3 regions of the Streptomyces sp. DSM 41931 genome follow, and region 1 is predicted to be linked to each of the others. Evidence: riboswitches for the same ligand, from Rfam matches in the RefSeq annotation. Region 1 holds a riboswitch; each other region holds the start of a gene.
What was found. Region 1 has a riboswitch for cyclic di-AMP ahead of ACP7TJ_RS12965 (transglycosylase family protein). Riboswitches for the same ligand answer to the same signal wherever they lie in the genome.
Positions count from the first base shown of each region.

Region 2: it holds a riboswitch for cyclic di-AMP, as region 1 does, so the genes downstream of both, ACP7TJ_RS24880 (M23 family metallopeptidase) here and ACP7TJ_RS12965 (transglycosylase family protein) in region 1, are expected to answer to the same signal.
Region 3: it holds a riboswitch for cyclic di-AMP, as region 1 does, so the genes downstream of both, ACP7TJ_RS20235 (C40 family peptidase) here and ACP7TJ_RS12965 (transglycosylase family protein) in region 1, are expected to answer to the same signal.

Region 1 is NZ_CP189902.1:2,821,103-2,826,239, reverse strand. It holds gene ACP7TJ_RS12975 (cytochrome P450 family protein) at 1-85, shown strand, start outside; gene ACP7TJ_RS12970 (transglycosylase family protein) at 278-1,213, shown strand; cyclic di-AMP (ydaO/yuaA leader) riboswitch at 1,433-1,601, shown strand; gene ACP7TJ_RS12965 (transglycosylase family protein) at 1,606-2,304, shown strand; gene eno (phosphopyruvate hydratase) at 2,573-3,853, shown strand; gene ACP7TJ_RS12955 (FtsB family cell division protein) at 3,954-4,430, shown strand; gene ACP7TJ_RS12950 (DUF501 domain-containing protein) at 4,459-4,992, shown strand; gene ACP7TJ_RS12945 (Ppx/GppA phosphatase family protein) at 4,989-5,137, shown strand, end outside.
Region 2 is NZ_CP189902.1:5,388,012-5,393,148, forward strand. It holds gene ACP7TJ_RS24870 (M16 family metallopeptidase) at 1-903, shown strand, start outside; gene ACP7TJ_RS24875 (M16 family metallopeptidase) at 900-2,288, shown strand; cyclic di-AMP (ydaO/yuaA leader) riboswitch at 2,488-2,652, shown strand; gene ACP7TJ_RS24880 (M23 family metallopeptidase) at 2,665-3,438, shown strand; gene ACP7TJ_RS24885 (GntR family transcriptional regulator) at 3,638-4,342, shown strand; gene ACP7TJ_RS24890 (HPr family phosphocarrier protein) at 4,479-4,760, opposite strand; gene ACP7TJ_RS24895 (GNAT family N-acetyltransferase) at 4,937-5,137, shown strand, end outside.
Region 3 is NZ_CP189902.1:4,330,962-4,336,098, reverse strand. It holds gene pcrA (DNA helicase PcrA) at 1-1,890, opposite strand, end outside; cyclic di-AMP (ydaO/yuaA leader) riboswitch at 2,148-2,303, shown strand; gene ACP7TJ_RS20235 (C40 family peptidase) at 2,311-3,483, shown strand; gene ACP7TJ_RS20230 (hypothetical protein) at 3,588-3,941, opposite strand; gene ACP7TJ_RS20225 (LuxR C-terminal-related transcriptional regulator) at 4,163-4,906, opposite strand; gene ACP7TJ_RS20220 (ATP-binding protein) at 4,903-5,137, opposite strand, start outside.

The DNA.
Region 1 (5,137 bases):
ACTGCGCTGGCGCGGCGGCCTCATCATGCGGGGTCTCCGCACGCTTCCGGTGGAATTCTCCCCTCCTTGTTCAGGGCAGACCTGACCTTCCTGTCCGTGCCCGGGGGCCGGTGCACGGAAACCTGAGACATGCTCAACTCTGTGATCTTCATGTGATCTGCACGGCATGAACTTGTGACAAGTGATCGTCTGCCTATACGTTCACCCATCAAGTACGGCGCGCTGCAAGGTTTTGCTCGCCCGTGCCGGTCCTCGCTGCCGAGTGAAAGGCTTCCGCATGCTCTCCGGGAACGGCCGACACCGTCGCCCCCGCCAGGCTCCGGCTCTGCTCGTCGCCGCCGGGGTGACCGGCTCCGCGATCGCGATTCCGCTCCTCGGGGCGGGCGCCGCCAGCGCGGCGGACGGTGAGACCTGGGACCGGGTCGCGGAGTGCGAGAGCGGCGGCTCCTGGAGCCAGAACACCGGCAACGGCTACTACGGCGGACTGCAGTTGACCCAGGACGACTGGGAGGACTACGGCGGCCTGGAGTTCGCGCCCAGTGCCGACCAGGCCAGCCGCAACCAGCAGATCACCGTGGCCGAGAGAATCCTCGCCGACCAGGGCGTCGGCAAGTGGCGCGCCTGCGGCCTGCTCACGGGTCTGAACCAGGACACCGCGTCCCCGAACGTCGACCCGGGCGTGCCGACCGACGCGGACCGGGAGGACTCCCGGAACGACGGTACCGCCACCCCGTCCGGTTCGCCGGAATCCAGTGATTCGTCCGCTTCCCCCTCTCCGTCGGCGACGTCCGGTTCGTCCGAGAAGGAGAAGAGTGACGCGAACACCGGGGCCTCTCCGTCCGCCTCCGCCACCCCCGAAGGTGACGAGTCGGACAAGTCGGGTGAGAGTGCCGGTTCTTCGGCCGCGACCGAGTCCGAGGACACAGGCTCGGGCCGCCACCGCGGTCCCGTCGCCCAGGAGGACGAGACCGCCGACGCCGTGACCCCGCCGTCCGGCCGGCACGCCTCGCGGTCCGTGGAGAGGCCCGCGGGGATCACCGACGACCGCTACACCGTGCAGACCGGCGACAGCCTCACCTCCATCGCCGACTCCCTTGCCCTGACGGGTGGATGGACGGCGCTGTATGTCGAGAACCAGCAGGTCGTCGGCGAGGACCCGGACCTGATCCTGCCCGGTCAGCGGCTTCTGGTGGACGCCGAGACCGGCGAATAGCGGTCGGAAACGGGCAGTCGAAGGCGCCCTGGGGTGGCGGCAGTTGACAGGGCGATTAGAGCTGAATGTCCGTAATAAGGACTGTGAGAGATAGATCTCAGAAGCCCTGATCATCTTTGATTATCCACCGATCGCGTGCTTACGGTCGTGACCGCTCGCCATCGCGGGCCCCGGCTGCCGCCACGCCGAATCCTGCCAGTGGCAGCACGGGAACAGTCGTCGCGTCATGCGCCGTAGGCAGGAGCGGGGGACCCAGGTAAGTGCCGCGACCGGACGGTTGACGTCCGGTACGGCTCGGGGTGAAGCCGCGTCCCGGGAGGGACGTGGCCGGGCAACTCAACCGGCCCGAACCCGACAGCTCACCTCGTAGGCGTCGGTGAGGGGATCCATCCATGCTGTTTTCCGGCAAGGGCAAGCACCGTCGTCCGTCCAAGGCCACTCGCGCCATCGCCATCGCCGGTGTCGCCGGCGCCGCCGTCGCCGGCCCGCTGATGGCGTCCGGCACGGCTTCCGCCGCCACCGCGTCCGAGTGGGACGCCGTCGCCCAGTGCGAGTCCGGCGGCAACTGGTCCATCAACACCGGCAACGGCTACTACGGCGGTCTGCAGTTCTCCGCCTCCACGTGGGCCGCGTACGGCGGCACCCAGTACGCCGCCACCGCCGACCAGGCCACCAAGGCCCAGCAGATCGAGATCGCCGAGAAGGTCCTCGCGGGCCAGGGCAAGGGCGCCTGGCCGGTCTGCGGCACCGGCCTGTCCAACGCCGCCTACAACGGCTCCTCCGCCGAGGGCTCCTCGCAGGAGTCCGGCTCCACCGAGTCGCGCGAGAGCGAGCAGAAGGCCTCCCGCTCCGCCGAGCGCCCGGCCGCCCCGGCCGAGCAGAAGGCCGAGAAGAAGACCGTCACCACCCCGACCGGCAAGAAGGTCGAGAAGGGCGACGGCGAGTACAAGGTCGTCAAGGGCGACACCCTCAGCTCGATCGCCGCGGAGCACGACGTCAAGGGCGGCTGGGCGAAGCTGTTCGACCTGAACGACGACATCGTCGACAACGCCGACCTCATCTACCCGGGCCAGCAGCTGCACCTGAAGTAAGGGCAGACCCGCAGGTCCCTCCCCGTCCCCACGGGCTCCCCGCCCCGGTGCGTTTCTTCCCCCGTACGCACCGGGGCGGGGTCATGTCCGGACGCATTCCGGTCACGGTTTTCCGAACCTGCTTTGTTCCGCGCGGAAACAATCTACGCTCGGTTCTGTCCATGAGGCGGGCGGCGAGATGGCCGATCGCCCGGAGCCGGTTAGGCTCGGACCCGCAGGGCCCCCGCGGCCCCGCTCACCCGCGTCACATCCCAAGAAGGAGATGCTCGTGCCGTCCATCGACGTCGTCGTAGCCCGGGAAATCCTGGACTCCCGAGGCAACCCCACGGTCGAGGTCGAGGTCGGCCTCGACGACGGCAGCACGGGTCGTGCCGCCGTCCCGTCCGGCGCCTCCACCGGCGCCTTCGAGGCCATCGAACTCCGTGACGGCGACGCCGGCCGTTACCTGGGCAAGGGCGTCGAGAAGGCCGTACTGGCCGTCATCGAGCAGATCGGCCCGGAGCTCGTCGGCTACGACGCCACCGAGCAGCGCCTGATCGACCAGGCGATGTTCGACCTGGACGCCACCGACAACAAGGGCTCGCTCGGCGCCAACGCCATCCTCGGCGTCTCGCTCGCCGTCGCGCACGCCGCCTCCGAGGCCAGCGACCTGCCGCTGTTCCGCTACCTGGGCGGCCCGAACGCGCACCTGCTGCCGGTGCCGATGATGAACATCCTGAACGGCGGCTCGCACGCCGACTCCAACGTGGACATCCAGGAGTTCATGATCGCCCCGATCGGCGCGGAGTCCTTCTCCGAGGCGCTGCGCTGGGGCGCCGAGGTCTACCACACCCTCAAGAAGGTCCTGAAGAGCAAGGGCCTGGCCACCGGGCTCGGCGACGAGGGCGGCTTCGCCCCGAACCTCGGCTCCAACCGCGAGGCCCTGGACCTCATCCTCGAGGCGATCAGGGAAGCCGGCTACACCCCCGGCGAGCAGATCGCCCTGGCCCTCGACGTGGCCGCCTCCGAGTTCTACAAGGACGGCGTCTACACCTTCGAGGGCAAGGAGCGCTCGGCGGCCGAGATGACCGAGTACTACGCGGAGCTCGTCGACGCGTACCCGCTCGTGTCCATCGAGGACCCGCTGTTCGAGGACGACTGGGAGGGCTGGAAGACCATCACCGACAAGCTCGGCGACAAGGTCCAGCTCGTCGGCGACGACCTGTTCGTCACCAACCCGGAGCGTCTGGCCCGCGGCATCGAGGAGGGCGCCGCCAACGCCCTGCTGGTGAAGGTCAACCAGATCGGCTCGCTCACCGAGACCCTGGACGCCGTGGAGCTGGCCCAGCGCAACGGCTTCAAGTGCATGATGTCCCACCGCTCCGGCGAGACCGAGGACGTCACCATCGCCGACCTGGCCGTCGCCACCAACTGCGGCCAGATCAAGACCGGCGCCCCGGCCCGCTCCGAGCGCGTCGCCAAGTACAACCAGCTGCTGCGCATCGAGGAGATCCTCGACGACGCCGCGGTGTACGCCGGCCGCAGCGCGTTCCCCCGCTTCAAGGGCTGAGCGCCGCTCGCGTAGGAAGCGTCGTACGTACGTCCCCGTACCCGGTCCCGTACCGTGTGCGGGGACGTACGCGTGTATGAGACGGACGAGAGGCGGGAACATGGCGGTGAAGGACCGGGACCGTTTCTCCACCGCGACCCGGATCCGGCTGATCGGTGAGCAGACCGCGGCCCGGGTCTACCGCTCGCAGACCAAGCGGCAGGCCCGCCGCTCCCGGCTGACCGGGCGCGCGGCCCTGCTCGCCCTGGTCCTCTGCTCCCTGGTCGTGGCCCTCGCCTACCCGATGCGGCAGTACGTCTCCCAGCGCGCGGAGATCGCCGACCAGCAGAAGGAGCAGGACGAGACCCGCCGCCGGGTCGAACGGCTGCGCGATCTCAAGGCCCGCTGGCAGGACGACGCGTACGCCGAGCAGGAGATCCGCAGGCGCCTGCACTACGTCATGCCGGGGGAGACCGGCTACATCGTCATCGACCCGGCCGGCGCCGGGACCACGCGCGGCGACCTCCGGGCCGCCGACCGCCCCTGGTACGCCAACGTCTGGGACGGCGTCGACAAGGCCGACGCCGCCGCCCAGTGACCCGACGGAACACCGCAGAAAGACACGTATGGACACCCCTCCGCCCACGACCCCGCGTACCGAGCCCACCGACGCGGACGTCGAGGCCTTCAAGCAGCAGCTCGGCCGGCCCCCGCGCGGGCTGCGCGCCATCGCGCACCGCTGCCCCTGCGGGCAGCCGGACGTCGTGGAGACCGCGCCGCGGCTGCCCGACGGCACGCCCTTCCCGACGCTGTACTACCTGACGTGCCCGCGGGCGAACTCCGCGATCGGCACGCTGGAGGCGAACGGCGTGATGAAGGAGATGACCGAACGGCTGGCCGCGGAACCGGAGCTGGCGGCCGCCTACCGGGCGGCGCACGAGGACTACATCCGGCGCCGCGACGAGATCGAGGAGCTGAGGAACTTCCCCAGCGCGGGCGGCATGCCGGACCGGGTGAAGTGCCTGCACGTGCTGGTCGCCCACTCGCTGGCCGCCGGACCGGGCGTCAACCCGCTCGGCGACGAGGCGCTGGCGATGCTGCCGGAGTGGTGGAGCAAGGGCCCCTGTGTGACGCCCGCGGCCGAGGAGGACGCCCAGTGACCCGGGTCGCCGCGATCGACTGCGGTACGAACTCCATCCGTCTGCTGGTGGCCGACGCCGACCCGGCGACCGGTGAACTCACCGAACTGGACCGGCGGATGACGATCGTGCGGCTCGGCGAGGGTGTCGACCGCACCGGGCGGCT
Region 2 (5,137 bases), 2.6 Mb from region 1:
CTGACCGCCCTCTCCTACCCGGAGGGCCACCCGTACCACCACACCCCGATCGGGTCGATGGCGGACCTGGACGCGGCGACCCTGGAGGACGCCCGCCAGTTCTTCCGCACGTACTACGCGCCGAACAACGCGGTGCTGTCCGTGGTCGGCGACATCGACCCCGAGCAGACGCTCGCCTGGATCGAGAAGTACTTCGGCTCCATCCCGTCGCACGACGGCAAGCCCGCCCCGCGCGACGGCTCGCTGCCCGACGTGATCGGCCGGGAGCTGCGCGAGGTCGTCGAGGAGGAGGTCCCCGCGCGGGCGCTGATGGCCGCCTACCGGCTTCCGGAGGACGGCACGCGCGCGTGCGACGCGGCCGACCTGGCGCTCACCGTCCTCGGCGGCGGCGAGTCCTCGCGGCTCTACAACCGCCTGGTGCGGCGCGACCGCACGGCCGTGGCGGCCGGGTTCGGCCTGCTGCGGCTGGCCGGGGCGCCGTCCCTGGGCTGGCTGGACGTCAAGACGTCCGGCGACGTGGAGGTGCCGGTGATCGAGGCCGCCATCGACGAGGAGCTCGCCCGGTTCGCCGAGGTGGGCCCCACCGCGGAGGAGATGGAGCGCGCCCAGGCCCAGCTGGAGCGCGAGTGGCTCGACCGGCTCGGCACGGTCGCCGGCCGCGCCGACGAACTGTGCCGCTACGCCGTGCTGTTCGGCGACCCGCAGCTCGCCCTGACCGCCGTGAGCCGGGTTCTGGAGGTGACGGCCGAGGAGGTCCAGGAGGTCGCCAAGGCGCGCCTGCGGCCCGACAACCGCGCGGTGCTCGTCTACGAGCCCGTCGCCCCCGCGGCCGGTGACGCCGCCGACGAGACCGAGGAAGCCGCCGCAGCCGGCGCCGACGAGAACGAGGAGACGGCGAAGTGACCGAGCTCGCCACGATGGAGTTCCACCCCCGGCCGCAGGGGGGCGAGGCCAAGCCCTGGGCCTTCCCGGCCCCCGAGCGCGGCACCCTCGACAACGGCCTGACCGTGCTGCGCTGCCACCGCCCCGGACAGCAGGTCGTCGCCGTCGAGGTGGTCCTCGACGCGCCCCTGGACGCGGAGCCCGAGGGGATCGACGGCGTCGCCACGATCATGGCGCGCGCCTTCTCCGAGGGCACCGACAAGCACTCCGCCGAGGAGTTCGCCGCCGAGCTGGAGCGCTGCGGCGCCACCCTCGACGCGCACGCCGACCATCCCGGCGTCCGCCTCAGCCTCGAGGTGCCGGCCTCCCGGCTCGCCAAGGCGCTCGGTCTGGTCGCCGACGCCCTGCGCGCGCCCGCCTTCGCCGACAGCGAGACCGAGCGGCTGGTCCGCAACCGCCTGGACGAGATCCCGCACGAGCTGGCGAACCCGTCCCGCCGCGCCGCGAAGGAGCTCGCCAAGGAGCTGTTCCCGGCGAGTGCGCGCATGTCGCGCCCGCGCCAGGGCACCGAGGAGACCGTCGCGCGCATCGACTCCGCCGCCGTGCGCGGCTTCTACGAGAAGCACGTCCGCCCGGCCACGGCGACCGCCGTGGTGGTCGGCGACCTCACCGGCGTCGACCTGGACGCGCTGCTCGCCGACACCCTGGGCGCCTGGACCGGCTCCCAGGCCCGGCCGCGGCCCGTCCCCGCGGTGGTGGCGGACGACACCGGCCGCGTGGTCGTCGTGGACCGGCCCGGCGCCGTGCAGACGCAGCTGCTGATCGGCCGGATCGGCCCGGACCGGCACGACCGTGTGTGGCCCGCACAGGTGCTCGGCACGTACTGCCTCGGCGGCACCCTCACCTCGCGCCTGGACCGCGTCCTGCGCGAGGAGAAGGGATACACCTACGGCGTACGGGCGTTCGGCCAGGTGCTGCGCTCGGCCCCCGACGGCTCGGGCGCGGCGATGCTGGCCATCAGCGGCTCGGTCGACACCCCCCACACCGGCCCGGCGCTGGACGACCTGTGGACCGTGCTGCGCACGCTGGCCGCCGAGGGCCTCACCGACGAGGAGCGCGACGTCGCCGTGCAGAACCTGGTGGGCGTGGCGCCGCTCAAGTACGAGACGGCGGCGGCCGTCGCGAGCACCCTGGCGGACCAGGTCGAGCAGCATCTGCCGGACCACTACCAGGCCGACCTGTACCGGCAGTTGGCCGCGACCGGCACCGTGGAGGCCACGGCGGCGGTGGTGAACGCCTTCCCGGTGGACCGTCTGGTGACCGTGCTCGTCGGCGACGCGGCGCAGATCAAGGCGCCCGTGGAGGCGCTCGGGATCGGCGAAGTCACCGTCGTGACGGCCGAGTAGAGCCGCAGCGGGACGCACGCGCGAGAGCCCCGGTGGCGGGAACGTCACCGGGGCTCCCTTATGCCCGGATTGGGGCGGAGGTTGCCTGTCTGCCCTGTGGGATGCGCTACAAAACCCGGGAATCGTTTGGGGATTGCGAGAGGTGCCGCTTAGTTTCGTGCGGGCTGTTCGTCGGGCAGTGCGCCGCATCCGCGGCAGCGGACAGTCATCGCCGAGTCCCCGTACGGCGCGAGCCAGGGGAGCCGGGGACCCAATGCAGTCCCTGGGGTGAATCGGACGCCCGCGCGTGTCGCGAGGGGGTCCGTAGGAGACCTTCCTGCTCCGAACCCGTCAGCTAACCCGGTAGGCGAGAGGGAAGGAAAGGACCAGCTTGTACATGGCGTTCACCCGCGCCACCGGGAAGCACCGTCGTCCCAGCCGCGTCCAGCGCGGCACCGCCCGCGCCGCGGGCGTCGCGGCCCTCGCGGGCACCGGCGTCGTCGGCTCCCTCGCGGCCCCCGCGCTCGCCGCCGAACCGGCCGCGGCCCAGACCGGCCTCACTCCCGTCGTCACCCTCGGCGACGTGGTCGCCGACCGCATCGACGCCCAGGCCGCGGCCCAGCACGAGGCCGCCCGCGTGGCGGCCGAGGAGGCCGCGCGCAAGGCGGCCGAGGAGGCGGCCCGCGAGCGGGCGGCCGAGGAGGCCGAGAAGGCCCGCGCCGAGCAGGAGCGCGCCGCGCGTGAGGCGGAGCGCAAGCGCCTCAACACCTTCGTCTCCCCGATCCCCGGCTCGTACGTGTCGACCTCCTACCAGAGCGGCGGCGCCATCTGGTCGTCCGGCAGCCACACCGGGATCGACTTCCACGCCGCCAGTGGCACGCCCGTCCAGTCCGTCGGCGTCGGCACGGTCGTCGAGGCCGGCTGGGGCGGCGCGTACGGCAACCAGGTCGTCATCAAGATGCACGACGGCACGTACACCCAGTACGCGCACCTGTCGTCGATCGCGGTGTCGGTGGGCCAGGAGGTCACCGCGGGCCAGCAGATCGGCCTGGCCGGCGCCACCGGCAACGTCACCGGCGCCCACCTGCACTTCGAGGCGCGCATGTCCGCCGAGTACGGCTCCGACCTCGACCCGGTGGCCTACCTCCGGTCCCACGGCGTGAACATCTGAGGCGCGCCCTCCCGCCTTCCGGGCCCCGGCTCTTCGTGAGCCGGGGCTTTCGGCGTTTTCGGGCGTCCGTCCGGACGCCGCCTGTCCAAAAATTATGTATGGATTCCGGTCCGCCGTCGGAAATTGTCGTCGGTTGCAATAGAGTCACGAACGGACGTCAAGCGTCGACGTTTCACGGGGATTAAGCCGGAGGTCGGTCATGCGTATTCCCGCGCACTCGGTGTGCACGGCGATCCGGGACGACATCGTCGCCGGTGTCCACGAGCGCGGGGGCCGGCTCACCGAGGAACTGCTCGCCCGCCGCTACGGGGTCTCCCGCGTCCCCGTCCGCGAGGCGCTGCGCACCCTGGAGGCGGAGGGGTTCGTGGTGACCCGGCGGCACGCGGGCGCGTGCGTGGCGGAGCCCACCGAGCAGGAGGCCGCCGACCTGCTGGAGATGCGCCGGCTGCTGGAGCCCCTCGGCGCCTCCCGGGCGGCCCAGCGGCGCACCGACGCCCATCTCAAGGTGCTGCGCGGCCTGGTCAGACTGGGGCAGGAACGCGCACGTCAGGGCAACAGCGAGGATCTGCGCTCGCTGGGCGGATGGTTCCACGAGACGCTCGCCCAGGCCTCCGGCAGCCCGGCGCTGACGTCGATGCTGACCCAGCTCAGGCACAAGATCGCCTGGATGTACGCGGCCGACGGCCCGCCCGACCCGGTCGCGTACTGGGCGGAGCACGGCGCGATCGTGGACGCCGTGGCGCGCGGCGACGGCGAGCGGGCGCGGACCCTCACGGCCCTGCACACCGAGCAGGCGGACGCCGGACGCCGGCTGCGGTTCGGCTCCGGCGCCGCACGCGCCGTCGGCACGGACCGTGTGAGGAACTCGCAACATCCCGTAAACATGACGAGCCTGCGCCATTAACACAGGTCCCGTATACAAAGAGGGCGCAAATGGCGGGGGCTTTTCCTGCTGCCCGGAAATGGGAATGGGAAAGGCCCGCCCGGTGGTCCGGACGGGCCTTTCCGCGTCACACGGCAGTCGCGTGCGTAATTCGGATTCAGACGGTCTCGGGAAGTTCCTCGAGACCCTCGGCGACCAGCTTCGCCAGCCGGTCCAGGGCGGCGTCCGCGCCCTCGGCGTCGGAGGCGAGGACGATCTCCTCACCGCCCTGGGCGCCCAGGCCCAGGACGGCCAGCATCGAGGCCGCGTTGACGGGGGTGCCCCCGGCCTTGGCGATCGTCACCGGGACGCCTGCGGCCGTGGCGGCTCGGACGAAGATGGAGGCGGGGCGGGCGTGGAGACCCTCGGCCCAGCCGACGTTGACGCGGCGCTCAGCCATGTGTTGCTGCCCTTCGCTGTTCAGGGTTGTCTAGACCAGTCTTCCATATCGTGGCGCGTGCCCGGAGCGGCGTCCGGGACGGCCCCCACGACCGCCGGGCCGCGGCCTCGGCCCGGCGGTCGTCCACCACAGACTGCCTCGCGCCGCTGTCGGACGCGAGCCGTACTCTGGGGCCCATGCAGACCTCGTCGGAGCGCCACGAGTACCCCGCCCACTGGGAGGCCGACGTGGTGCTGCGCGACGGCGGCACCGCACGCATCCGCCCCATCACCGTCGACGACGCCGAGCGCCTGGTCAGCTTCTACGAGCAGGTGTCCGACGAGTCGAAGTACTACCGCTTCTTCGCGCCCTACCCGCGGCTGTCCGCCAAGGACGTG
Region 3 (5,137 bases), 1.5 Mb from region 1:
GTCGGGGATCTGGTCGGAGTCGGCGACCAGGGCGACCTGCTCAAGGAAGTCGGCCAGCGTGCCGGTCTCGCCCTCGCCGCGCTCCTGCTCGAACTCCAGGGCGACGGCCGCGAGTTCCTGGAGGTTCTCGATGCGGGTCTCGTCCTGCGGGTCGGTGGAGGCCTGCAACTCGGCGAGGTATCCGGTGCGTTCGAGGATGGCCTCGAGGACCGTCGCCGGACCCACCCCCGACTCGACGACCGTACGGAGGTCCTCCATCAGCGTGTTGAACCGCTTGACGGCGTTCGCCGACCGGGCGGCCATGCCGTACGCCTCGTCGACGCGCTTGAGCGCCTGCGGGAAGCTGATCTTCTCCCGCTGGGCCAGCGCGTCGATCATGGCCTCGGCGCGGTCGCCGATGCCGCGCTTGGGGACGTTGAGGATGCGGCGCAGCGGCACCGCGTCCTCGGGGTTGGCCAGCACCCGCAGGTAGGCCAGGACGTCCCGGACCTCCTTGCGCTCGTAGAAGCGGACGCCGCCGACGACCTTGTAGGGCAGGCCGACGCGGATGAAGATCTCCTCGAAGACACGCGACTGGGCGTTGGTGCGGTAGAAGACGGCGACGTCGCCCGCCTTGGCCTTGCCCGTGTCCGTGAGACGGTCTATCTCGTCGGCGACGAACTGCGCCTCGTCGTGCTCGGTGTCGGCGACGTAGCCGGTGATGAGCGAACCGGTGCCGGCGTTCGTCCACAGGTTCTTCGGGCGGCGGGACTCGTTGCGCTCGATGACGGCGTTGGCAGCGGACAGGATCGTCTGCGTGGAGCGGTAGTTCTGCTCCAGCAGGATCGTCGTCGCGTCCGGGTAGTCCTCCTCGAACTGGAGGATGTTGCGGATCGTCGCGCCGCGGAAGGCGTAGATGGACTGGTCGGCGTCGCCCACCACGCACAGCTCGGCGGGCGGCACCTCGGCCTCCGGCGGGACGTCGACGGGGTGCTCGGAGGCGCCCCCGACCAGCTCGCGCACCAGGGCGTACTGGGCGTGGTTGGTGTCCTGGTACTCGTCGACCATGACGTGCCGGAAGCGGCGGCGGTAGTGCTCGGCGACGTCGGGGAAGGCGCGGAGCAGATTGACCGTCGTCATGATCAGGTCGTCGAAGTCCAGCGCGTTCGCCTCGCGCAGGCGGGACTGGTAGAGCGCGTAGGCCTGGGCGAGGGTCTTCTCGAAACCGTCGGTCGCCTGGGCGGCGAAGTCCTCCTCGTCGATCAGCTCGTTCTTCAGGTTGCTGATCTTGGCGCTGAAGGACTTCGGCGGGAAGCGCTTGGGGTCGAGGTCCAGGTCGCGGCAGACCAGGGCCATCAGGCGCTTGGAGTCGGCGGCGTCGTAGATCGAGAAGGACGACGTGAAGCCCAGCTTCTTGGACTCGCGGCGCAGGATCCGGACGCACGCGCTGTGGAAGGTCATGACCCACATCGCGTTCGCCCGGGGGCCGACGAGCTGCTCGACGCGCTCCTTCATCTCGCCCGCGGCCTTGTTGGTGAAGGTGATCGCGAGGATCTGGCCCGGGTGCACGCCCCGCTCGGCGAGCAGGTAGGCGATGCGGTGGGTGAGCACGCGGGTCTTGCCGGAACCGGCTCCGGCGACGATGAGCAGGGGGGAGCCGGAGTGCACCACCGCGGCGCGCTGGTTGTCGTTGAGCCCCTCCAGCAGCGCGGCGGAGTCGACCACCGGGCGCGGGGCGCCGTCCCGGTAGTAGGCGTCCCGCTCCGGTGGCACGTCGAACTTCCCGCCGAACAGGTCGTCCGGGAGGGGCTCCGGGGCGTGCTCGTCCTCGGGTGGCGGCGGGGGCTCGTCCGCCGGGCCGCGCTGGGCCTGGAGGTCCGCCAGGAAGCTGTCGTCAAAGAGGCTGCTCATCGCTCTCCGAGTCTAGGGCGCTCCACCGACAACCCGGGGCCGCCCCGGAAACATCCCGCGGCCCCTTCCGTGGGTACCGCGGCGGGCACCCTCCACGGTCAGCGCCTCACTCTGAGTGACACCGCCGACGAGGTCACGAAAATGTATCGGGCATATCACCCATCAACCTTCACAAGCGCCACACCAGTTGGCTACCGTGCGGTCCGGGCCGCTCGTCCCCCGCCGGCGAACCTCGCCGGACCGCGCGGCCCCCGCCGAGTCCGTCACTGCCCCCGTGGCAGCCGGAGCCGGGGACCCACCGAGACCTGGGGTGAATCGGCCCACTCCCGCAGGGAGCGGCCGTAGGGCAACCCTTCCGAACCACCCGCCCGAACCCGACAGCTAACCCGGTAGGCGGAGCACTGGAAGGAGTCGCCTCCCTTGGCGTCGCACCGCAAGTCGCGCACCCCCGGCACGCGCGTGGCAGGCATACGCACCCCGGCCCTCGCCACGGCCGCGCTCACCTCCGTGGCCCTGCTCTCCCAGACCGCCGACGCCGCTCCCGGCGACGACCGGCCGAGCCTGGAGGAGGTCGAGAAGAAGGTCGGCGACCTCTACCGTCAGGCCGAGTCGGCGACCGAGAAGTACAACGCGGCCAAGGAGAAGACCACCAAGCAGCGCAAGCGCGTCGACACCCTCCTCGACGACGTGGCGCAGCGCACACAGAAGCTGAACGAGGCGCGCGCGGAGCTGGGCTCCTACGCGGCCGCCCAGTACCGCACCGGCGCGGGCATGCCCGACACCGCGACCTTCCTGCTCGCGGAGACACCGCAGGACGTCTTCGACCAGCGCCAGGTGCTGGACCGGATGACCGGCCGCCAGAAGGCGGCGGTGGACGACTACGTCACCCAGCAGACCGAGACGATGAAGAAGCGGCAGGAGGCCACCGAGAGCCTCCGCACGCTCACCGAGACGCAGGGCGATCTGAAGACGGCCAAGGCCACCGTCCAGAAGAAGCTCGCCGACGCGCGTGAACTGCTGTCGAAGCTGACCGCCGAGGAGAAGGCGCGGCTCGCCGCGATCGAGAAGCGCAAGCAGGAGGAGGCCGCCCGCAAGGCCGCGGAGCTGGCCCGGCAGCAGGCGGCGCAGGAGCAGGCCCGCGAGGAGGCCGCGCAGCAGAGCGGCGGCACCTCGGAGAGCTCCGGGTCCGGCTCCACCGGCTCGGCCGACACCCCGCCGGCCGACTCCTCGTACGCCGCCAAGGCCGAGAAGGCCCTCGCCTTCGCCCGCGCGCAGATCGGCAAGCCGTACGTCTGGGGCGCGACCGGTCCCGGCTCCTACGACTGCTCGGGGCTGACCCAGGCCGCCTGGAAGGCCGCCGGCGTCTCCCTCCCGCGCACCACCTACGACCAGGTGAACGCCGGCACCACCGTCCCGGTGTCCCAGGCCCAGCCCGGCGACCTGGTCTTCTTCTACGACGACGTCACCCACGTGGGCATCTACATCGGCAACGGGATGATGATCCACGCCCCGAAGCCGGGCACGTACGTCCGCGAGGAGTCCATCTACTACGACGGCGACTCCGCGATCCACAGCATCGTCCGCCCGGCCTGACGGCCGGGTGCCGACGGGTCTACGACGACACCGCCGGCCGGGCCGGAGACGGCTCGGTCGGCGGTGTCGTGTCGACGCCGGGGCCCGGCGTTCCGGGAGCGGGCTCAGGTCCAGAGGACCGCGATGAAGATGTTGGCCACGGTCAGCAGGCCGACCAGGCCGAAGACGCCCTTGTCCACCTTCTCCTCGTCCCGCTTCACGTAGACCAGGCCGAGGATCACGATCAGCAGCGCCAGCTTCACGCCGATCTTTATGTTGTCCACGGCATAGTCCTGGGCCTGGTTGAGGCCCACCAGCACGACGCCCGTGACCAGCATCGTCAGCGCGCCGTGCAGCATCGCGGGGACGAAGCGGGCGGTGCCCGCGCCCATCGCCTTCATCTGGGTGAGGAAGCCGCCGAGCAGCGACGCGATGCCGATGATGTGCAGACCGACGAAGATGTGGAGAAGTACGTCCATGAGGCCGGAGCCTAGCCAGGGGCGTCCCCTGGCATTCCGCCGCCCTCACCCTTCCCGCCTTCGCCCCAACGGTCATCACCCTGAGTGAGAGCGAAGCGCCGTGTCCGGTCCCACGGGCACTTACGGTCATCCGACGGTCCATGGGCGACAGTTCCGCACAACCCGTGACCCGCGCGCGGCCCCCCACATCGGCAACGCAGATGATCCAGGCCCCCAGCAGCTCAGACCAGGCGGCGGGCCGTCGCCCAGCGGGTCAGCTCATGGCGGTTGGACAACTGCAGCTTGCGCAGCACCGCGGAGACATGCGACTCCACCGTCTTCACCGAGATGAACAGCTGCTTGGCGATCTCCTTGTACGCGTAACCGCGGGCGATCAGCCGCAGCACCTCCCGCTCGCGCTGGGTGAGACGGTCGAGGTCCTCGTCCACCGGCGGGGCGTCCGTCGACGCGAAGGCGTCCAGGACGAACCCGGCCAGCCGCGGCGAGAACACCGCGTCGCCCTCCTGCACCCGGAAGATCGAGTCGATCAGGTCGGCACCCGTGATCGTCTTGGTGACATAGCCGCGCGCACCGCCCCGGATGACGCCGATGACGTCCTCCGCCGCGTCCGACACGGACAGCGCGAGGAACCGCACCGGCCGCTCCGCGTCCCCCATCAACGAGACGCAGCGCCGCAGCACTTCGACACCGCCGCCCCCGGGCAGGTGCACGTCGAGCAGCACCACCTCGGGCCGGGTCGCGGTGATGACGGTGACCGCCTGGTCGACGTCGGCGGCCTCGCCGACCACCTCGACGCCGGTCTGCTCGGTCTGCCCGATCTCCGCCTGGACCCCCGTACGGAACATGCGGTGGTCGTCGACGAGGACCACGCGCACACGGCGCCGCCCGGTGCCGCCGGCCGGCTCCGCGGGCGCGTCCCCCGGTGCCGCTTCCGCCGCTGCGTTCGCCTCGGTCGGCTCGCTCATGACGTCTTCTCCGCCCTCTCCATCTCCAGCTCGACCTCCGTGCCGCCGTCCGGCACCGCGCGCAGCCGCGCCGTGCCGCCGTTGCGTTCCATACGGCCGATGATCGATTCTCTGACGCCCATGCGGTCGGCGGGTATCGAGTCGAGGTCGAACCCGGGACCGCGGTCCCGGACGGACACGAACACCGTCCTCCCCTCGACCTCCGCGTAGACCTGGACCGCGCCTCCCTCG